Regions from separate parts of the Comamonas sp. MYb396 genome, predicted to be linked through region 3. Evidence: predicted binding sites of a transcription regulator. Region 3 holds the regulator's gene; each other region holds the start of a gene.
What was found. The regulator sigma-54, encoded in region 3, starts transcription at its own class of promoters, with help from an activator protein. The targets are predictions, from matches to a motif close to TGGCANGNAANCTGCTTT.

Region 1: a site for sigma-54 is predicted at 2,394-2,411, ahead of WH265_RS06995 (urease accessory protein UreD). Genes of this name have one in related genera too.
Region 2: a site for sigma-54 is predicted at 3,966-3,983, ahead of exaC (acetaldehyde dehydrogenase ExaC). Genes of this name have one in related genera too.
Region 4: a site for sigma-54 is predicted at 3,410-3,427, ahead of hmpA (NO-inducible flavohemoprotein). Genes of this name have one in related genera too.

Annotation. Positions count from the first base shown of each region.
Region 1 is NZ_JBBGYU010000002.1:620,156-625,508, reverse strand. It holds gene cyoE (heme o synthase) at 1-824, shown strand, start outside; gene WH265_RS07000 (SCO family protein) at 832-1,440, shown strand; gene WH265_RS06995 (urease accessory protein UreD) at 1,474-2,304, opposite strand; gene WH265_RS06990 (urease subunit gamma) at 2,566-2,868, shown strand; gene WH265_RS06985 (HupE/UreJ family protein) at 2,902-3,510, shown strand; gene WH265_RS06980 (urease subunit beta) at 3,525-3,833, shown strand; gene ureC (urease subunit alpha) at 3,877-5,353, shown strand, end outside.
Region 2 is NZ_JBBGYU010000011.1:218,678-224,030, reverse strand. It holds gene WH265_RS22305 (threonine dehydratase) at 1-847, shown strand, start outside; gene WH265_RS22300 (creatininase family protein) at 865-1,710, opposite strand; gene WH265_RS22295 (sigma-54-dependent Fis family transcriptional regulator) at 1,779-3,767, opposite strand; gene exaC (acetaldehyde dehydrogenase ExaC) at 4,064-5,353, shown strand, end outside.
Region 3 is NZ_JBBGYU010000011.1:14,527-19,879, reverse strand. It holds gene WH265_RS21340 (THUMP domain-containing class I SAM-dependent RNA methyltransferase) at 1-483, opposite strand, end outside; gene WH265_RS21335 (hypothetical protein) at 681-1,433, shown strand; gene WH265_RS21330 (aspartyl/asparaginyl beta-hydroxylase domain-containing protein) at 1,581-2,495, shown strand; gene WH265_RS21325 (RNA polymerase factor sigma-54) at 2,572-4,179, opposite strand; gene lptB (LPS export ABC transporter ATP-binding protein) at 4,285-5,061, opposite strand; gene lptA (lipopolysaccharide transport periplasmic protein LptA) at 5,085-5,353, opposite strand, start outside.
Region 4 is NZ_JBBGYU010000009.1:196,821-202,173, forward strand. It holds gene WH265_RS19975 (pyridoxal-phosphate-dependent aminotransferase family protein) at 1-1,116, shown strand, start outside; gene WH265_RS19980 (FKBP-type peptidyl-prolyl cis-trans isomerase) at 1,199-1,615, shown strand; gene norR (nitric oxide reductase transcriptional regulator NorR) at 1,701-3,317, opposite strand; gene hmpA (NO-inducible flavohemoprotein) at 3,459-4,634, shown strand; gene WH265_RS19995 (DUF3297 family protein) at 4,769-5,020, opposite strand; gene WH265_RS20000 (DUF445 domain-containing protein) at 5,192-5,353, shown strand, end outside.

The DNA of each region.
Region 1 (5,353 bases), on a different contig from region 3:
AGCTGATTGTGTTTTGCGCACTGATCGGCATGGTGCTGGCCGTGCCGGGTGTGCCCACCGGCGCCGAGCTGCTGCGCATGGCCGTCGCCTGTGCGGGCATCTGGCTGGTGGCGGGGGCCGCAGCGGCCTTCAACTGCCTGGTGGAGCAGAGCATCGATGCGCGCATGAAGCGCACCGCCTGGCGCCCCACCGCGCGCGGCGAGCTGTCCAACATGCAGACCCTGATGTTTTCTGCCGGGCTGTGCATCGCCGGCTCGGCCATTCTGATCGTCTGGATCAATGCCATCACCATGTGGCTGACCTTTGCGACCTTTGTCGGTTATGCCGTCATCTACACGGTGATCCTCAAGCCGCTGACGCCGCAGAACATCGTGATCGGTGGCGCATCGGGTGCGATGCCCCCCGTGCTGGGCTGGGCCGCGATGACCGGCGACGTCTCGCCCCAGGCGCTGTTGCTGTTTTTGATCATCTTCCTGTGGACGCCGCCGCACTTCTGGGCACTGGCGCTGTACCGGGTCGAGGACTACCGCAAGTCCGGCCTGCCGATGCTGCCGGTCACCCATGGGAACTATTACACCCGCGTGCAGGTCTTGCTCTACACCGTGGTCTTGTTTGCCGCCGGCCTGCTGCCCTTCATCATCCAGATGAGCTCCTGGATCTACCTGGTGGCTGCCGTGGTGCTGGGTGCCGGGTTCTTTGGCTATGCCTTTGCGCTGTGGCGCAATTACTCCGATGCGCTGGCGCGCAAGACTTTCCGTTTTTCGCTGGTCTACCTCAGCCTGCTGTTTGTGGCGCTGTTGGTTGACCACTATGTGAGCTGGTAAATCTGCAATGAACAAGCGCAATGCCCTTCGCTGGCTGGCGGGCTCGGCCATGCTGGCCTCGGCCGCCGGTGTCCTCTCCGCCTGTAAATCCAAGGCCGATTTCAACGCCATCGACCTGACCGGCAGCAAGGAGTATGGGCAGGATTTCTCTATGCCCGACCAGCATGGCCAGCGCCGCAGCATGGCGGATTTCAAGGGCAAGGTCGTGCTGGTGTTCTTTGGCTTTACCCAGTGCCCCGATGTCTGCCCGACCACCTTGGGCGACCTGGCGGCCGTCAAGCAAAAGCTCGGCGCCAAGGGTGACAAGCTGCAGGTGATCTTTGCATCGGTCGATCCCTCCCGCGACACGCCCGAGATTCTGCAGGCCTACCTCGCCAACTTTGACCCCAGCTTTCTGGCGCTGCGCGGCAGCGACGAGGAAACGGCCAAGATGGCCAAGGACTTCAAGGTTTACTACAAGCGGGTCGAGGGCCAGACCCCGGGCAGCTACACGATGGACCATACCGCGGGCGACTACATCTTCGACCCGGAAGGCCGCCTGCGTTTGTACAGCCGCTATGGCACCCCGGTCGATACGCTCGCCAAGGATATCGAACAGCTGATCGACGGCGCTTAATCGCGCGGGGCAAGCAGCCCCTTTGAACAGGTCTTACATCGACCAGATACGCGGCCGCTGCGCCGGCAAGCCCCAGAGGCTGCTGCGCCAGTGGCCCCAGACCGTCTTCCACAGCTGCATAGCGGGCTCCACCACGGGCGCCAGACCACGCAGCACCAGCATGTGCTCGTTCGGTGCAGTCACGCCCGCGATCACCTCTGCAGGCGCGGCTTCCAGCAACAGTTGGGTGCTCTCCAGCAGCGCTTCGCGTTGCGCGCGGGTGATCGGTGAGCCGCTGGCATAGAGCAAGCTGCCCATGCAGCGCTGGCCCGCCAGGCCCAGCCGGCCGTTGAGCAGCAACTCATCATCGGCCCGGATGCGGCCCCGTTCCAGAAAATGCCCCGGCCAGGCGATGTGCTGTGAAAACACGCCCTGGGTAAAGGGCTGGCCGGCCAGCGGCAGGCCCAGCGCGGTGATGTCCCAGGTCAGCAGCTCCGCTCCCGGTGCCAGTTCCATCTGCAGCTCGTTCGCCGCATCGCAGGCGTTATAGGCAATGGCCTCCAGCGGCAGCCATTCCAGCCGGGCGCCGGCCTGCAGCTTAAGGCGGGTGCGCTGCAAGGCCGGCTGGCCATTGCTCTTGTAAAAGCGCGTTGCGCCCGGCGTGGTGATGAGCGCATGCGCGCCTGCCGCCACCTCGACCGAGATATCCAGCACATCGCCCCCCACCAGGCCGCCGGGCGGGTGCACCAGCACGTTGTGGCAAATGCCCGGGCCTTCGGGGTAGAGGCTTTTGAGAATGCGCAGCGGGCCATCGTGGCTGAACTGCACCGAGGTCTTGCCGGCTTGCTGGCCGTAGCGCAGGTCTAGTTGGGAATGCCAGCTCATGGCTGCGGCTGGTGCTGAATGCCCGCTGGCCAGCAGGGCCCAAGGGCCGGGATCGGAGGTGAGTAGGGTGCACAAGACATGGCTGGGGTTTTGCAAGCCACGTGCCAGGAACTGCACCGCCCTGGGGTGCTGGCTGTGCTGAATTGGTGCATGCGCGGCAGGTCTGCATGCTTGTGGTGCAATGAGCAGAGGATGCAGCACGGAAAGCGTGCATGCTCTGCCGCTGCAGCCCCTTGGCATGTGCCTTGCTTTGCACTAGGTATGGAACTGACACCTCGCGAAAAAGACAAGCTGCTGATCTTTACCGCCGCCTTGCTGGCCGAGCGGCGCCTGGCCCGGGGGCTCAAGCTGAACTACCCCGAGGCGGTGGCGCTGATCAGCGCCTTTGTGATGGAGGGCGCGCGCGATGGCAAGACCGTTGCCCAGCTGATGAGCGCTGGCCGCACGGTGCTCACGCGCGCCGATGTGATGGAGGGCATCCCCGAGATGATTGCCGATATCCAGATCGAGGCGACCTTTCCCGATGGCACCAAGCTCGTCACCGTGCATGAGCCCATTGTCTGAATCCCCTCTTTTCCCTTGCGCAAGCCTAGCACCATGAACTTCAAGAAACTCTCTGCCACCGTGGCGGCTGCCGCTGCCGCCTTGCCTCTGTCCGCACTTGCCCATGTGGGCAGCGACGGCGGCGGCCACCATGGCTTTTTGAGCAGCTTTGGCCATGCCTTTGCCCACCCGTTTACCGGCGCGGACCATATGGCGGCCATGCTGGCCGTGGGCGCCTGGAGTGCGCTGACGGTGACGCCCGCCTGGCGCGCACCGGCCGCCTTTGTGGCCCTGCTGGTAGCGGGGGCGTTGGCGGGTTTTGCGGGCCTGTGGGTGCCGGGTGTGGAGCCGATGATTGCTGCGTCCGTCTTGGTGCTGGGCCTGTTGGTAGCAGTGCAAAAGCAGATGCCCTGGGTGCTGGCCGCTGCGCTGGCGGGTGTGTTTGCGTTTTTCCATGGCGCAGCCCATGGGTTCGAACTGGCAGCGGATACAGGCTGGGCCTCTGTGGGTGCCTTGGCGGGCATGGCGCTGGGCTCGGCCCTGCTGCATGTCGGCGGCATGGTGCTGGGCAAGGCCCTGATGCAGCGCCACCGCTGGCTGGCCAAGCTGGCGGGCGGCGCCACCGCGGTCTTGGGCGCAGCCATGCTGACGCGCCTGGCCTGACGAGGAGCAGCACGATGATCCCAGGTGAACTGCTGCTGGATGACGGCGAACATGTGCTGAACCCGGGGCGCCGCACCGCCACGCTGGTGGTGAACAACGCCAGCGACCGGCCCATCCAGGTCGGCTCGCACTACCACTTTGCCGAGACCAATGCCGGCCTGGTCTTTGACCGCCAGGCGGCCCATGGCATGCGCCTGCATATTGCCAGCGGCATGGCGGTGCGCTTTGAGCCGGGCCAGCAGCGTACGGTGGAGCTGGTGGACCTTGGCGGTGACCGGCAGATCTACGGCTTTCGCGGCCTGGTGCAAGGGGCGCTGGAATGAGGCCCGGCATGCTGTGCCAGCGTTCTAAGACAGGATGGTTCTGATGGCAACAATGGACAGACGCGCATACGCAGAGACCTATGGGCCCACGGTGGGTGACCGCCTGCGCCTGGCCGATACCGAACTGGTCGTGCAGGTGGAGCAGGACTTCACCCTGCGCGCGGGCGGCTATGGCGAAGAGGTGAAGTTTGGCGGTGGCAAGACCATCCGTGATGGCATGGCGCAAAGCCAGCGCAGCAGTGCGCAGGGCGCGATGGACACGGTGCTGACCAATGCGCTGATCATCGACCACTGGGGCATCGTCAAGGCGGACATCGGCCTCAAAGCGGGCCGCATTGCCGCGATTGGCAAGGCGGGCAACCCGGACACGCAGCCGGGGGTGGACATCATCATCGGCCCGGGCACCGAGATCATCAGCTGCGAAGGCATGGTCGTGACCGCTGGCGGCATCGATACGCATATCCACTTCATCGCGCCCCAGCAGATCGAGGAGGCGCTGACCAGTGGCGTGACGACGATGATTGGCGGCGGCACCGGCCCGGCCACCGGCACCTTTGCGACGACCTGCACGCCCGGCGCCTGGAACATGGAGCGCATGCTGCAGGCGGCCGATGCCTTCCCGATGAACCTGGGTTTTCTGGGCAAGGGCAATGCGAGCTTGCCGCTGGCCCTGCATGAGCAGATCGATGCCGGCGCGATTGGCCTCAAGCTGCACGAGGACTGGGGCAGCACGCCAGCGGCCATCGACAACTGCCTGGACGTGGCCGAGCTCACCGACACCCAGGTGGCGATCCATACCGATACGTTGAACGAAAGCGGCTTTGTCGAAGACACGGTGGCCGCGTTCAAAGGCCGCACCATCCATACCTTCCACACCGAAGGCGCGGGCGGCGGCCATGCGCCGGACATTTTGAAGGTGGTAGGCGAGAGCAATGTGCTGCCCAGCTCCACCAACCCGACGCGGCCCTACACGATCAACACGCTCGACGAGCATGTGGACATGCTGATGGTCTGCCACCACCTCGATGCCGGCATTGCCGAGGACCTGGCCTTTGCCGAAAGCCGCATCCGCAAGGAAACCATTGCGGCCGAAGACATCCTGCACGACATCGGCGCCATCAGCATGTTCAGCTCCGACAGCCAGGCCATGGGCCGGGTGGGTGAGGTGATCCTGCGCACCTGGCAGACGGCGCACAAGATGAAACAGCAGCGCGGCGCCCTCCCGGGCGACAGCGAGCGGCATGACAACTTCCGCATCAAGCGCTATATCGCCAAGTACACCATCAACCCGGCCATCGCCCATGGCATCAGCCATGAGGTGGGCAGCCTGGAAGTGGGCAAGTGGGCCGATATCGTCATCTGGAAGCCGGCCTTTTTTGGCGTCAAGCCCAGCTGCATCCTCAAGGGCGGCTTTATCGCGATGGCGGCCATGGGTGACCCCAATGCCTCGATCCCGACGCCGCAGCCGGTGCACTACCGCCCGATGTTTGGTGCCTTTGGCGGGGCGATTGCCAGGACCT
Region 2 (5,353 bases), 200 kb from region 3:
GTGCTGGCTCAAACACGAGAACCACACGCCCGTCGGTGCCTTCAAGATCCGGGGCGGTCTGTCTTACTTTGCGCAGATGGCAGCGCGCGGCACCTTGCCCGCGCAGGTGATCAGCGCCACGCGTGGCAACCATGGCCAGAGCATTGCCTGGGCCGCGCGCAGCCATAGCGTGCGCTGCACCATCGTCGTGCCCCATGGCAATTCGGTCGAGAAGAACATGGCGATGCGCTCGCTAGGCGCGGAGTTGATCGAGCACGGCGACGACTTCCAATCCGCCCGCGAGCATGCGATGGCGCTGGCCGAGCAAAGCGGCGCCCACATGGTGCCCAGCTACCACCCGGACCTGGTCAGTGGCGTCAGCACCTACTGGTGGGAGTTTTTACGCGCCGTGCCGCATTTGCAGACCGTCTATGTGCCCATTGGCCTGGGTTCGGGCGCCTGCGCTGCGGTGGCCGCCAAGCTGGCCCTGCAGCACCCGGTGCGCATTGTCGGCGTGATCAGCACCGGCGCCACCACCTACCGCGACTCCATCGCTGCCGGTGAAGTGGTCGAGGCGGTGGTCAGCACCGAGATTGCCGATGGCATGGCCGTGCGCCGCGCCGACCCGATGGCCCTGCCCGTGCTGCGCCAGCACCTGGACCACCTGGTGGCCGTCAGCGACGACGAGGTGCGCGACGCCATGCGCTGTTTGTTCACCGACACCCACAATGTGGCCGAAGGCGCCGGTGCCGCTGCACTGGCCGCCGCGCTGCAGGAGCGCGAGCTGATCGCCGGCCAGACCATTGGCCTGGCACTGACCGGCGGCAATGTGGATGCGGCCGTGTTCAGCCAGGTGCTCCGGGGTTGATCCTCAGCGGGTAGCCATCAGCGCGGTGGCACCGTCCACGCCAGCTGGTGGATCTCCTGCAGCAGCAAGGCCAGTTGCTGGGCCGCTGCCTCGACCACCGCCCGGCCTTTGTCTGCCGTGGCGCCGGCGGCATTGCCAACGGCGCCGCAGGGGTTGTAGTCTTCCATCGCCCAGCCCATCTTGGCGCTCTTGCCATTGCCCACAATCGCAAAGCGCCGCGCCCGGTCCTGCGACGTGGAATGGAAGCAACCCGCCTGCGCCATATCCACCTGCGCGGGTGCTAGGTGCAGCATCATCGAGGTTTCCACCTCGCCGCCATGGATGCCAAAGCGGTGCTCCTCGGCGCTGAACAAAGCCGTCACCTCGGCCGGCAACGGCAGGCCGCCCCAGCTGCTGCTGTAGACCAGCATGCCATGGGCGATGCGCAGCTCGCGCGCCACGATATCCATCACTGCGACCTGCCCGCCATGGGTGTTGAACATCAGCAGCTTGCGGATGCCCGCCCGCGCCACCGCCTGGCCCAGCGCCGTCCACAGGTCGATGATGAGCTTGGGCGGCAGGCTCAGGGTGCCGGGAAAGTTCAGGTGCTCGGTGCTCAGGCCAATGTTCTGCGCGGGCAGCACCAGCACCGGCACATCGGCCGGCAGCAGCGGCATGGCCGCCGCCACAATACCTTCCAGCAAAGTGGCATCGACGGACACCGGCAAATGCGGGCCATGCTGCTCCACCGCACCGACGGGCAGCACCGCCACCGTGCTGGCCGCCAGGCCGCTGGTCTGCGCCTGGGCAAATTCGCGCGTGCTGATATCCGCCCACCAGCGCGAGGACCAGGTGGCGACAGCAGGGTTTTCAGAGGCGGGCATGGGCATTCCAACAAAGGGCGGCACACCATGTGCCGGCGCAGCAGCTATCTTAGGCCATGCAGCTCAACCTAAGCCGTCTTGAGCCGGCGGTACAAGGTCTGCCGGCTGATGCCCAGCAGCTTGGCCGCCTGCGACACATTGCCCCGGCACTGCTGCAGCATCTGCGCAATGGCGGTGTGCGAGAGGGTTTTGAGATCGGTGGCCGGCAGGCTGGGCCGCTGCGCTTGCGCGGCCAAAGCGGCCACCGCCATCGGCGCGCCTTCGCGGTAGCGCAGCAGCTCCTGCGCCAGGTCATCGGAGAGCTGCGACCAGCCAATGGTGTCCTCGCCGGGCAGCAACAGCGCCGATGCGGTCTGCAGCGCATTGGCGTATTCGCGCAGATTGCCGGGCCAGGGGTAGTGCGCCATCGCAAAGGCCAGATCGGGGTGCAAGCGCACCGCTTGGCCGGGGTTGAACTGCTCCAGCAAACGGCGGGTGATGGCCTCGCGGTCGCTGCGCTCGCGCAGCGCGGGCAACTGCAAGGCCAGGCCGTTGATGCGGTAGAACAGATCGGCCCGAAAGCGCCCCTGCGCCACCGCTTCGCGCAGCTGGTGGTGGGTGGCGCAGACCAGCGCAAAATCGAGCTGCTGGGCCTTGCCGCCCCCCAGCGGGGTGATGCTGCGCTCCTGCAGCACGCGCAGCAAACGGGTTTGCAGCGCCAGCGGCATATCGCCAATTTCGTCGAGAAACAGCGTGCCGCCCTGGGCCTCGCGCAAGCGGCCCAGCTGGCCATCGCGCCGGGCGCCGGTAAAAGCACCTGATTCATAGCCAAACAGCTCGGCCTCGATCAAATGCTCTGGAATCGCCGCACAGTTGATGGCGACAAAAGGCGCAGCATGGCGCGCGCTGCTGTCGTGCAGCGCGCGGGCAAACAGCTCCTTGCCCACGCCCGATTCGCCCTGCACCAGCAAGGCAATGCCCTTGCCCCAGGTGCGCCGGCCGCGCTCTGCGGCGGCGCGCCAGCTCGGGTCGCCGGTGTCCAGCTGGGCCAGCGCATCAGGCGCTGATGGCTGGGGCACGGCCACGAGCGGCGCCCGGCCCCTGCGATCGCCTGGCAGCGCGGGCGGTGCAGCGGCCACCGGCGTGGCCTGTGCCGCCTGGGGCAGCACCAGGCGCGCAAACACGCTGCGGCCGGTGTGCAGGGCCGCCAGGTGCAGGCGTTCGGTCTGGGTGTGGCCCCGGGCCAGCCAGTCGCGCAGCGGCATCGCGCTGATATCGTCCCAGTGCAGATGGCCCCAGTCAGCGGCAGCAATCTTGAGGCTTTGCATGGCGGTGCGGTTGCCGCCCAGCAGCAAGCCATCGGGCGCGAGCGCCAGAATGCCTTCACCGGCAGTGCCCACCCCTTCGGCCTGGGTGTGGAAATGCATGCGCCAATCGCGCTGGTGGCGTGCCAGCAGCCAGCGGTTTTCGATCATGCGGGCAGCGGTGGTGGCCAGCCCCAAGGTATGGGCCTGGGCCAGGCGCTGGTCGCCAGAGATATCGAGCACGCCCAGCAGCTGGCCCTGGGCGCTGAAGATGGGCGAGGCTGCGCAGTTCAAAAAGCTGTTGGCCTCCAGAAAGTGCTCGGCACCTTCCACACGCAGTGGCGCGGCCTCGACCAGCGCGGTGCCAATCGCATTAGTGCCGCGCGCCTCTTCGGTCCAGATCGCGCCACTGCGCAGCGCCACGCGCTCGGCCTTGTTCAGGAAAGGGGCGTCACCCAAGGTGTGCAGCAAGGTGCTTTGGGCATTGGCCAGGATGACCATGCTGTGGCTGTCCTGGATCTGCTCGAACACATAGTCCATCACTGGCCGGGCAATGGCGAGCAGGTCTTCGCTGCGCGTGAGCACCTGGCGCATTTCGGAGCCGGTGAGCGGGTCACCGCCAGACACCCGGCCGACCGGCTGCACCCCCGCGCGCAGGCTGCGCTGCCAGGAGCTGGCAATGCGCGCCTGCACGGCCCCGGGCGGGCATTCACCATGTGCCAACAAATGCACCCGTGCCTGGCGCAGCACCTGGGAGGTGATCTGGGGATCCATGTTGTCTCCTTGCAAGCCTGTCTGCGCAGGCCCATGGGGACAGTATAGGAAAGCGGCCGCGCCGGGTCGCCCCGAATAGCCATGCCGCTGTCCGACTGTTCCAGATTGGAACACCTGCCTTGTCCAGCGCTGTTCCATCCGCTGTCCGGGCTTCACAGCAAGCTCAAACAAATCAACCACTTGGCACGCAATCAGGCCTGGCATGCATCTTGATATATCTGGTGTGACTCGTGCCCTCAGCGGCATTGCAGCCGGCACGAATCAGCTTGCGATATCCATTTCCAAGGAGACACACCATGCAATACGTATTTCCCGGCCAATCGGGCGCCAAGATCAGCTACAAAAAGCAGTACAACAACTTCATTGGCGGCCAGTGGAAGGCGCCCGTCAAAGGCCAGTACTTTGATGTGATCTCGCCGATCAACGGCCAGGTCTACACACAGGCCGCACGCTCGACCGCCGAAGATGTGGAGCTGGCACTGGATGCCGCCCATGCCGCGGCCGACGCCTGGGGCAAGAAGTCGGCGACCGAGCGCTCCAATGTGCTGCTGCAGATTGCCGACCGCATCGACGCGAATACCGAACTGCTGGCCTACGCCGAGACCGTGGACAACGGCAAGGCGATCCGCGAGACGCTCAATGCCGACATTCCGCTGTCGGCCGACCACTTCCGCTACTTTGCCGGCGCGCTGCGGGCGCAGGAAGGCGGCATCAGCGAGATCGACAGCACGACGGTGGCCTACCACTACCACGAGCCGCTGGGCGTCGTCGGCCAGATCATTCCCTGGAACTTCCCCATCCTGATGGCTGCCTGGAAGCTGGCGCCCGCCATTGCCGCCGGCAACTGCGTGGTGCTCAAGCCCGCAGAATCCACCCCCATCAGCCTGCTGATCCTCATCGAGCTGATCGAAGACCTGCTGCCCGCTGGCGTGCTCAACGTGGTCAACGGCTATGGCCGTGAGGCCGGCATGCCGCTGGCCAACAGCAAGCGCATCGCCAAGATTGCCTTTACCGGCTCGACCAGCACCGGCCGCGTCATCGCCCAGGCTGCTGCCAACAACCTGATCCCCGCAACACTGGAGCTGGGCGGCAAGTCGCCCAATGTGTTCTTTGCTGATGTGATGGACCAGGACGACTCCTTCCTCGACAAGGCGATCGAAGGCCTGGTGCTGTTCGCCTTCAACCAGGGCGAGGTCTGCACCTGCCCCAGCCGCGCGCTGATCCATGAGTCCATCTATGACCGCTTCATGGAAAAGGTGCTCAAGCGCATTGCCGCCATCAAGCACGGCAACCCGCTGGACACCGACAGCATGATGGGTGCGCAGGCCAGCAAGGAGCAGCTGATCAAGATCAGCAGCTACCTGGACCTGGGCCGCCAGGAAGGCGCCGAGGTGCTGATCGGCGGCGCCGAAGCCAAGCTCGGCGGCGATCTGGACGGCGGCTACTATGTGCAGCCCACGGTGTTCAAGGGCCACAACAAGATGCGCATCTTCCAGGAAGAGATCTTTGGCCCGGTGCTGGCCGTCACCACCTTCAAGACCGAAGAAGAAGCGCTGGAGCTGGCCAACGACACCTTGTACGGCCTG
Region 3 (5,353 bases):
CGAGGTGTCGATATAGATGGTGGCGCCATCGGTGGTCAGGTGCAGGTGCACGCGCACATCGGGGTGGTGCGTCTCCACACTGGGGCGCACGCCGTGGCGCCGCTCGCGGAAGCGGTCGGCAATCGCATCCTTGACGCGCAGCGCGGCAAAGTTCAGGCTGGTCAGCGGGCTGTGCTGGGAGGTGACCTCGATCTTGAAGGTCTCCTTGGGCGAGAACCAGATCTCCCAGGCCACCTCGCTGGCGGCACGGTAGAGGTCGTTCTCGTTGCGGTACATGCTGTGCGAGAGCTCGACCAGCACACGCTGGGCCAGGCGGCTGTGCAGGTTCAGCAGCAGCGCATCGCGCCACATGCCGCGCAGCATGACGCCGCCGCGCGCCACCAGGAGGTCCTGGCCGCTGGCGCCGGTGATGGCATGGACTTCGTCCGCCAAAAGGCCCTCGACGCCGGCGGCGCAGGGCAAAAACAAATGCAGTTGGTTCATAAGCAGGGGGGCAAGCATACGCGCTTGCCCCATTGTCTGCCAAGCGCACGGGAATGTGGACTGTGCCAGTGGCATTCGCCAGCCCGGCTCCCATAGCGCAGGCGTAACGGGTGGCTGGCTGCTATAGTCTGGCCCCAGAGCGGGCCGCAGCCCTCGGTGCAGCCGCCCTTCCCCTCCATCACTCAGAGAGAATGCGGATGCCCTACCTCGGAGCCGGCGTACACGTCATCATTGCACTGTTTTTTGCGGTCCACGCCGTGCGCAGCGGCCAGAACAACTACTGGCTGTTTGTGCTGCTGGCCTTCCCCTTCCTGGGCAGCGTGGTGTATTTCTTTGCCATCTACCTGCCCAATTCGCGCCTGCAGCGCCATGCCCGCAGCCTGGCGAGCAATGCCGTCAAGGCGCTGGACCCGACCCGCGAAGTGCGCGAAGCCCAGGCCGCCTACGACTACAGCCCCACCGCGCAGAACCAGATCCGCCTGGCCCAGGCCCTGCTGGCCAATGGCCAGGCCGAGCAGGCCTTTGGCCACTTCGAGGCCAGCATGAAGGGCCCGTTTGCCAACGACCTCGATATCCGTTGGGGCGCTGCGCAAGCGGCCTACCAGGCCGGCCATCCGCAGCAGGCGCTGCAGCAGCTGCGCGTGATTGCCCAGGCCGATGTGCACTTTCGGGCCGAGGCCGTGGGCCTGCTGGTGGCCAAGGCCTATGCCCAGCTGGGCGACCAGGCGATGGCACGCAAGAGCTTTGACTTTGCGCGCCAGCACTCGGGCAGCTTCGATGTGATGGCCGAGTACGCGATCTGGGCCGCAGGCCAGGGCGACTGGCAGACCGCCAACGCACTGCAGGCCGAGCTGAACAAGGCGATGACGCACTGGAGCGGCCAGCAGCGCCAGCTCAACCGCGAGATGCTGCAGCGCCTCAAGACCGCCTTTGCCGCCCAGCCCAGGTAAGCCCACCCGGCCTGCCGTTGACAAAACCGCAATAGGCCTGCTGGCAGCAGGCCATCCCACCGCCCCGCAGCCCTTGCCGCGCGCCAGTTTGCGCTTGCGCAGACCGCCGCCACAGCGCAGTCGCTAAAATCGCTGTCTATGGCAAAAATCATCGTTCTGGCCCTGGTGCTGCTTTTCTTTGGCTGCGGCCTCTACATGCACCTGCGCGGCAAGGTGCGGCACAAGCTGCTGCGCCAGCTGTTTGACCACTCCACCTTCACGGCGCCGTTCAATGTGTTCATGCTGATGTTCAGCAAGGTACCGCGCACGCCCTACCTGCCCACCAGCACCTTCCCCGACCTGGCCCCACTGCAGGCCCACTGGCGCGAGATCCGCGAAGAGGCCATCGGCCTGCACCAGGCCATGCAGATCAAGGCGGCGGCCAACAACGACGACGCGGGCTTCAACTCCTTCTTCAAGACCGGCTGGAAGCGCTTCTACCTGAAGTGGTATGGCCAGGCCCACCCGTCTGCGATGGAGCTGTGCCCCAAGACCACGGCGCTGGTGCAGTCCATCCCCGGCATCAAGGCCGCCATGTTTGCCGAGCTGCCACCCGGCGCCAAGCTCAACCTGCACCGCGATCCCTATGCCGGCTCGCTGCGCTACCACCTCGCCGTGCTGGCGCCCAATGATGACCGCTGCATGATCGAGGTCGATGGCACGCCCTACAGCTGGCGCGAGGGCGAAGGCGTGATCTTTGACGAGACCTTTATGCACTGGGCCGAGAACGGCTCCGAAGGCAACCGCATCGTGCTGTTCTGCGATGTCGAGCGCCCGATGACCAATGGCTTTGCACAGTGGCTCAACCGCTGGCTGGGCACGCATGTGGTGGCTGCTGCCAGCTCGCCCAACAACGAAGGCGATCCGCGCGGCTTCATCAGCCGCATCTTCAAGATCTCGTTCTACATGGGCCAGTACCGCCGCCGCTTCAAGGCCTGGAACAAGACCGCCTACAAGCTCACCAAGTTCGGCCTGATGCTGGCCGTACTGGCCTTGTTCATCTGGTGGCTGTGGCCGAAGTAAAACGGCGCCATCCGAAAGCAAAAACCGCAGTGCATAACGCAACTGCGGTTTTTTTATGGGCCCGGGCTGCTTGCGTTTACAGCGCCTTGCGCAGGCTGGCCGGCGGGATGCGCATCGCCTCGCGGTACTTGGCCACCGTGCGGCGCGCGCATTCAATGCCCTGGGCCTGCAGCAGATCGGCGATTTTTGCATCCGACAGCGGCTTCTTCGCGCTTTCCTCGTCCAGCAGCTGCTTGATCAGCGCCTTGACGGCCGTGCTCGACGCGCTGCCGCCTGTCTCGGTGCCCAGGCCCGAGCCAAAAAAGTACTTGAGCTCAAACGTGCCCTGCGGCGTGGCCATGTACTTGGCCGTCGTCACGCGGCTGATGGTGGATTCGTGCAGGCCCAGCTCATCGGCAATCTCGCGCAGCACCATGGGGCGCATCGCCAGCTCGCCATGCACAAAGAAATTGCGCTGGCGCTCGACGATGGCCTGCGAGACGCGCAAGATGGTGTCAAAGCGCTGCTGGATGTTCTTGATGAACCAGCGCGCCTCCTGCAGCCGCTGCTGCAGCGCGCCATGGCCTTCGCTGCCCTTGTGGCTGCGCAAGGCATTGGCGTAGACATCCTGCACGCGCAGGCGCGGCATCACCTCGGCATTGAGCTGCACGCTGAAACCGGGCACCGGCAGGCCGCGCTCATTGCTGGGTCGCACGATGACATCGGGGATGATGGTGTTGCGGTCCACATCGGCATAGGGCCGGCCGGGGCGGGGTTCGAGCTTGGCGATCAGCGCCAGCGCGCTGCGCACCGCCGCCTCGTTACAGCCGGTCAGCTGCACCAGCTTGCGCACATCACGGCGCGCCAGCAGATCAAGGGACTCCTGGCAGACCAGCAAGGCAGTCTCCAGCGCCAGCGCATCGGCCTCGGGCGTGTCCGAGCCCTCTTCATCCAAGAGGCGCTGCTGGGCCTTGATCTGCAGCTGCATGCACTCGGACAGGTTGCGCGCGCCCACACCAATCGGCTCCAGGCTTTGCAGCAAGCGCAGCGCCACGGTCAGGTGGTGCAGCAGCGCCTCGTAGCGCTCGGGGTCCGAGGCATCGCCAAAGCTTTGCGCGAGCTCGGCCAGCGTTTCTTCGAGGTAGCCGTCGTCGTTCAGCGATTCGATCAGAAAGTAGAGTGCGGCCCGGTCTTCCTGGCACAGGCGCAGCGACAAGGCCTGGCGGTGCAGCACATCCTGCAGGCTCAGGTGCTCGCTGCGCCGGTCGGACATCGGCGTCTCGTCGTCGTCATCGCCTGCGCTGGAGCGGGCGGGCAGATCGCCGCCCCACTCTTCCCAGTCCGATGCCGAATCGCCGGCAGCGGCCTCGGCATCGACGCCGGTTTCCTTGCCCGCAGCAAAATCCAGCGGCTGGTCGGAGGTTCCGGGCTCGAAATCGCTGCTGTTGTTGGTGTCGGCGCTGGCAGCAGTATCGGCAACCTTGTCGGCTGCTTCTGCAGCTTCGGCAGATTCAGCGGCTTCTTTACCGGCTTCGGCCTCGGTTGCCTCTTCGCCCTCACGCTCCAGAAACGGGTTTTCGTCGAGCATCTGCTCGACTTCCTGCGTCAGCTCCTGCGTGGACAGCTGCAACAGGCGAATCGACTGCTGCAGCTGGGGCGTCAGGGTCAGATTCTGCGATACGCGCAGCGACAGCGACGGCATCATGGCTGCGCCTTTGCAGCGGCTGCGGCAGTTGGCAACAGATCAGCCCTACCGGGCCCGCAACGCGGGTCGGTAGCTTGGCTGGCACGCCCGCCAAGGCGTGCGGTGTCACATACGGAAATGTTCACCCAGATACACCCTCCGGACCTCTGCGTTCTCCACAATCTCTTGCGGCGTCCCGGCGGCCAGCACCTTGCCATCGCTGATGATGCAGGCATGGTCACAGATACCCAGGGTTTCGCGCACATTGTGGTCGGTGATCAGCACGCCAATGCCGCGCTCCTTGAGGAAGGCGACAATGCGCTGGATCTCGATCACGGCGATGGGGTCGATGCCGGCGAAGGGCTCGTCGAGCAAGATGAAACGGGGCTGGGTGGCCAGTGCACGGGCGATCTCGACGCGGCGGCGCTCACCGCCGGACAGCGCCACCGACGGTGACTCGCGCAGGTGCTCGACCCGCAGCTCCTGCAGCAGCGCGGTGAGCTGGCGCTCGACCTCGGCGCGCGAGAGCGGCTTGCCATGCTCATCCTTTTGCAGCTCCAGCACGGCGCGCACATTGTCCTGCACGCTGAGCTTGCGAAAGATCGAGGCTTCCTGCGGCAGGTAGGACAGGCCCAGCTGCGAGCGCTGGTGGATCGGCATATTGGCCACCGACTGCCCATCGATGCGGATATCCCCGCCATCGCTGCGCACCAGGCCCACGATCATGTAGAACGAGGTGGTCTTGCCCGCGCCATTGGGGCCGAGCAAACCCACCACTTCGCCTTTGCGCACCGACAGCGATACATCCTTGACCACCTTGCGGCTGCCGTAGGACTTCTCCAGGTGCAAGACCTCCAGCTGGCTGCGGTGGTCGCTGTTGGCGACCCGGGCATTGACGGAAATGGTCGACGAGTTTTCTGCCACGGTTACTTGGCTCCGTCGTTCAGTTGGGTGCTGGGGCGCAATGGCGTCTTGTCATCGGCAGCGGGCTTGGCCGGGGCGCTGGCCTTGTCGTCCGCCTTGGCGTCGGCCTTGGGCGTCAGGATCACGCGCACGCGGTCCTTCTTGGGCGCGCCGGGCTTGGGATCGGCCGCCGCCTGGGCACCCTTTTGGCCGGAGACCGTGAAGGTGTCGCTCAGGTTGTTGTAGACGATCAGCGGGCCACTGACCTGGTCGGTCAGCGTGGTCTCGCGGT
Region 4 (5,353 bases), on a different contig from region 3:
GTTGACCCCGATGGTCTGTTGGAGTTTTCGGTGGTCTACACCGACCGCGCGCTCAACCACATGTCGCACCGCTTCATCGGTGTGATGGGCGAGGTGCTGCGCATCCTCAAGACCACCTACCACGCACACACGGCCGTGATCGTGCCGGGCAGCGGCACCTTTGGTATGGAGGCCGTCGCCCGCCAGTTTGCCAACCGCGCCAAGGTGCTGATTGTGCGCAATGGCTGGTTCAGCTACCGCTGGACGCAGATTTTCGACGAAGGCGGCCTGGGCGGCAGTGCTGTCATTTGCAAGGCCCGCCCCCAGGGCACGGGCCCGCAAGATGCCTGGGCCCCATGCCCGGCCGAAGAAGTAGCCGCCGCGATCCGCAAGGAAAAGCCCCAGGTGGTGTTTGCCCCGCATGTCGAGACGGCCAGCGGCATTGTGCTGCCCGACGACTACATCCAGACCATCAGCGCCGCCGCGCATGAGGTCGGCGCGCTGATGGTGCTCGACTGCGTGGCCAGCGGCGCCATCTGGGTGGACATGCAAAAGACCGGTGTCGATGTGCTGATCACCGCGCCGCAAAAGGGCTGGAGCGGCCCGCCTTGCTGCGCGATGGTGATGCTGTCCGAGCGCGCGCGCAAGGCCATCGAAGATACCAAGAGCAGCAGCTTCTCTTGCGACCTGAAGAAGTGGATGCAGATTGCCGAGGGCTACGAAAAGGGCCAGCATGCCTACCACGCGACCATGCCCACCGATTCGCTGGTGCAACTGAGCAAGGTGATGCAGGAGGCCGAGGCCTATGGCCTGGACAAGCTGCGCGAGGAGCAGACCCAGCTGGGCAAGGAAGTGCGCGCACTGCTCAAGGCGCGCGGCTTTCCGAGCGTGGCGGCGCCAGGTTTTGAGGCGCCCGGCGTGGTCGTCAGCTTCACCACCGACCCGGAGATCCAGAACAGCAAGAAGTTCGCCAGCGTCGGCCTGCAGACCGCCGCTGGCGTGCCGCTGATGTGCGATGAAGGGCCGGAGTTCAAGACCTTCCGCATCGGCCTGTTTGGCCTGGACAAATGGCACAACGTCGATCGCACCGTGGGCCATCTGCGCCAGGCGCTCGATGGTTTGGGTATCAAGGGTTAACTTGTGTTTTTAACGCGTTCTGCGCCTGCTATCCGGGTGCAGAATGCTGGTTTTTCTGAAGAACATTGGATTGGATTTCGCCATGAAAGCATTGACCGCCAGCGCCCTGTTCGCTGCCATCGCCCTGACCGCCGGCTTTGCCCAGGCACAAAGCAAGCCTGTGACGACCAAGAGTGGCCTGGTGTTTGAAAGCATCAAGGACGGCTCCGGCGTCAGCCCCAAGAAGGAAGATACCGTCAAGGTGCACTACAAGGGCACCTTCCCCGACAGCGGCAAGGAGTTCGACAGCTCCTACAAGCGCGGTGAGCCGATCGAGTTCTCGCTGGGTGGCGTGATCCCCTGCTGGACCGAAGGTCTGCAGCTGATGAAGGTCGGCGGCAAGGCCAAGCTGACCTGCCCGGCCTCCATCGCCTATGGCGCCCGTGGCGCGGGCGGCGTGATCCCGCCGAACGCCACCTTGAACTTTGAAGTGGAACTGCTGGGCGTCAAGGGCCAGTAAACGACACTACTCACAAGCTAAAAAGCCTCCGCGTCTTGCTGGCGCGGAGGCTTTTTGTTGTTTAGGCGATGGGTGCATTGACGGCTCAGCGCTCCACCCCCAGTCGCTTGGCCAGTCGCTGCAGGTTGGCGCGGTCCAGTTGCAGCTCGCGCGCTGCTGCCGCCCAGTTGCCGTTATGGCGGGCCAGGCTGGCGCTGAGCAATTGGCGCTCGTAGCGCTCCACCTGGGCGCGCAGGCCCAAGGTCTCGGCGCTGGCTGTTAGCCCTTCGGCCACTTCGGCCATTTCGGACGCGCGCAGGGGCGCGATAAGGCCGGCTGCCTGCTGGCCGGGCGGCAGCGGCGCGGCGGCGGCGCCGTCCCACAGGTCTTCCTCACCAATGCTCAGCATGCGCGGCTTGCTGCTGTCCTTGCGCTGGCCCAGGGTGCGGCTGAGCGCCTTGAGCACCGCGCGGCTGATGCAGTGCTCCAGCTCGCGCACATTGCCCGGCCAGGGGTAGCGCAGCAGGGCCGCCTGGGCGGCGGCATCGAGCCGCAGGCCGCCCAGCTGCAGGCGGGCGCGGTTCTCTTCCAGAAAGCAGCCGGCGAGCACCAGGGTGTCGCTGTCCCGCGCACGCAGCGGCGGCACCACGACCGGGTAGACGCAGAGGCGGTGGTAGAAGTCGGCGCGCATGCGGCCGGCCTGCACTTCGGCGGCCAGGTCGCGGTTGGTGGCGGCGATCACGCGCACATCGACCTGGTGCTCGCGGTCCGAGCCCAGGCGCTGCAGCTGGCCGCTTTGCAGCACGCGCAGCAGCTTGGCCTGCACCGACAGTGACAGCTCGCCGACCTCGTCAAGGAAAAGAGTTCCATGCTGGGCCTGCTCGAACTTGCCGCGCCGCTCGCTCAACGCGCCGGTGAAGGCGCCGCGCACATGGCCGAACAGCTCGCTCTCGACCAGGTTGTCCGGCAGGGCGGCGCAGTTGATGCTGACCAGCGGTTGTGCCGCGCGCGGCGACTGCGCATGCACGGCCTGGGCCACCAGCTCCTTGCCGGTGCCGGTCTCGCCGGTGATCAGAACGCACAGGTCGCTGGCGGCGACCAGCGCAATGCTGCTTTGCAGTTGGCGGATGGCCGGACTGGTGCCCAGGATCTGGCGGCTGCGATCCGCACCTGCATTGCGCGGTGTGGGCGCCGTGGCGCTGCGCGCGGCCTGGGACAGCTGCTGCACCCGCTCGGCCGTGGCCACGGTGGCGGCAGCCAGGTTGCTGAAGGCCTGCAGCAGTTCGAGCGCATTGCCATCGGCAAAACGGTCGGGCTCCAGCGCATCCAGGGTCAACAGGCCCCAGGCGAGGCCCCCGGTCTGCAGCACGCAGCCCATGCAGTCATGCACATGCAGCTCGCCGGGGGTGGTGATCAGGCCGTCATAGGGGTCGGGCAGGGGGCTGTCGGGCGCAAAGCGCATGGCCTGGCCAGCGGCCAGCAGCTGGGCCAGGCGCGGGTGCTCGGCCACCTTGAAGCGCCGGCCCAGGGTATCGGGCACCAGGCCATCGATGGCCACCGGCTCCAGCCACTCGCCGTTGAGGCGCAGCAGCGCCACCGCATCGGCGGGCAACAAGGTGCGCAAGGCCGCGAGCAGGCGGCGCAGGCGCTCGCGCTCGGGCAGCTCCTGGGCCAGATCGGCCACCAGCGGAATCACGGCGTTGAGGATTTTGGAGGATGTCAAAACGACTCGGGGTGTCAAAAACACAGCATTTAGATGATGTCAGTATGACTGCATGCATTGTGCAATGTATTGATATTCCACAAACACGGTGTTGGCACGCTGCATGCATTGTCAAGACCAACCACATGCAAGGAGAGTTAGATGCTGAGCGATAGCCAAAAACAGATCATCCAGGCCACCGTCCCGCTGCTGGAGACCGGCGGCGAGGCGCTGACCACGCACTTCTACCAGATGATGCTGAGCGAGTACCCCGAGGTGCGCCCGCTCTTCAACCAGGCCCACCAGCAAAGCGGTGCCCAGCCCCGCGCACTGGCCCACAGCGTGCTGATGTATGCGAAGCACATCGACAAGCTGGAGAACCTGGGCGACCTGCCCGCGCAGATCATCAACAAGCATGTGGCGCTGCAGGTGCAGCCGGACCAGTACCAGATCGTTGGCAGCTGCCTGCTGCGCGCGATCCGCGAGGTGCTGGGCGCCGAGATCGCCACCGATGCGGTGATCGATGCCTGGGCCGCTGCCTACACCCAGCTGGCCGACATCCTGATCGCTGCCGAGGCCAAGGCCTATGACGACATTGCCCATGCCGAAGGCGGCTGGCGCGGTGCGCGTACTTTCAAGCTGGTGCAAAAGGTGGCCGAGAGCGCCGAGATCAGCTCCTTCTACCTGGAGCCGGTCGACGGCAAGGCGGTAATCGCCCACCAGCCGGGCCAGTACATCGGCCTGCGCGCCATCGTGGGTGGCACCGAGCAGCGCCGCAACTACTCGCTGTCGGCCCCGAGCAATGGCCGCAGCTACCGCATCAGCGTCAAGCGCGAGCCCGGTGGCAAGGTCTCCAACTACCTGCATGACCTGCAAGTGGGCGACACCCTGGAGCTGTTTGCACCGGCCGGCCATTTCACCTTGCAGGCGAGCGAGCGCCCGCTGGTGCTGATCAGCGGTGGCGTGGGCATCACCCCCACCTTGCCGATGCTCGAAGCCGCGCTGCAGACCGAGCGCCCCATCACCTTTATCCACTGCGCCCGGGACAGCGCCGTGCATGCCTTCCGCCCGCAAATCGATGCGCTGGCCCAGGCGCACCGCCAGCTGCAGCCGCTCTATGTGTACGACAAGGTGGCCGACGGCGAGGCGGTGGCTGCCCAGGGCCATCTGACCGAGGACCTGCTGGGCCAGTGGCTGCCGGCCTCGCGCGATGCCGATGTCTACTTTCTTGGCCCCAAGCCCTTTATGCGCTCGGTCAAGGCCTCGCTGCGCAAGCTCGGCGTGCCCGATGCCCAGGTGCGCTATGAGTTCTTTGGCCCGGCCGAGGCGCTGGCCTGATCGCAAGCTTCTGAAGCGCTGAGGCGCGCGGCATCGACCGCGCCACATACAAAAACCCGAGCCATGCTCGCCTTGAAAGGCCCGCCTGGGTCGGGTTTTCGTTTTACGGGGCCGCATTCTATGCAGCCCAGGACTCAGTCCTTGTAATAGGCCTCGACCTTGCCCTTGAGCTTGATCAGCAGGGGCTTGCCCTTGCGGTCCACGGTCTTGCCGGCGGGCACCTTGACCCAGCCTTCGCTCACGCAGTATTCCTCGACGTCCACGCGCTCGGTGCCGTTGAAGCGGATGCCGATGTCGTGGTTGAAGACCTCGCGCACAAAGTGCGGGCTCTTGGGATCGATAGACAGGTGGTCGGGCAGTTCGGGGCGGGCAGTGGTATCGGTCATGGTTGGTGCAGAAGAGAACGCGGCCCTGGGCCGCACAGGCCGCCATTGTCCACACTTTGGCGGCACCTCGCATGGTGGAGGGAAACGAGGGGAGATGGCAGGCAAGAGGCAGGCAAACCGCGCAGTTGGCTGACTTGGCAAGCCCCGCTGCTTGCCGCTACAGTGGTCGCCATGCCTTTGCTACTGACCGACGAGCAGCAGCGTTTGCTGCGCCGCGCCAAGCTCACCCCCTTGCTGCTGCTGCTGCTGGTGGCCTTGCTGTTCATCGTGGCCAGCTGGTGCCTGGGCCAGCCCTTCGCGCAGTCACGCCACTGGCAGCTGGCGCTGCGCTGT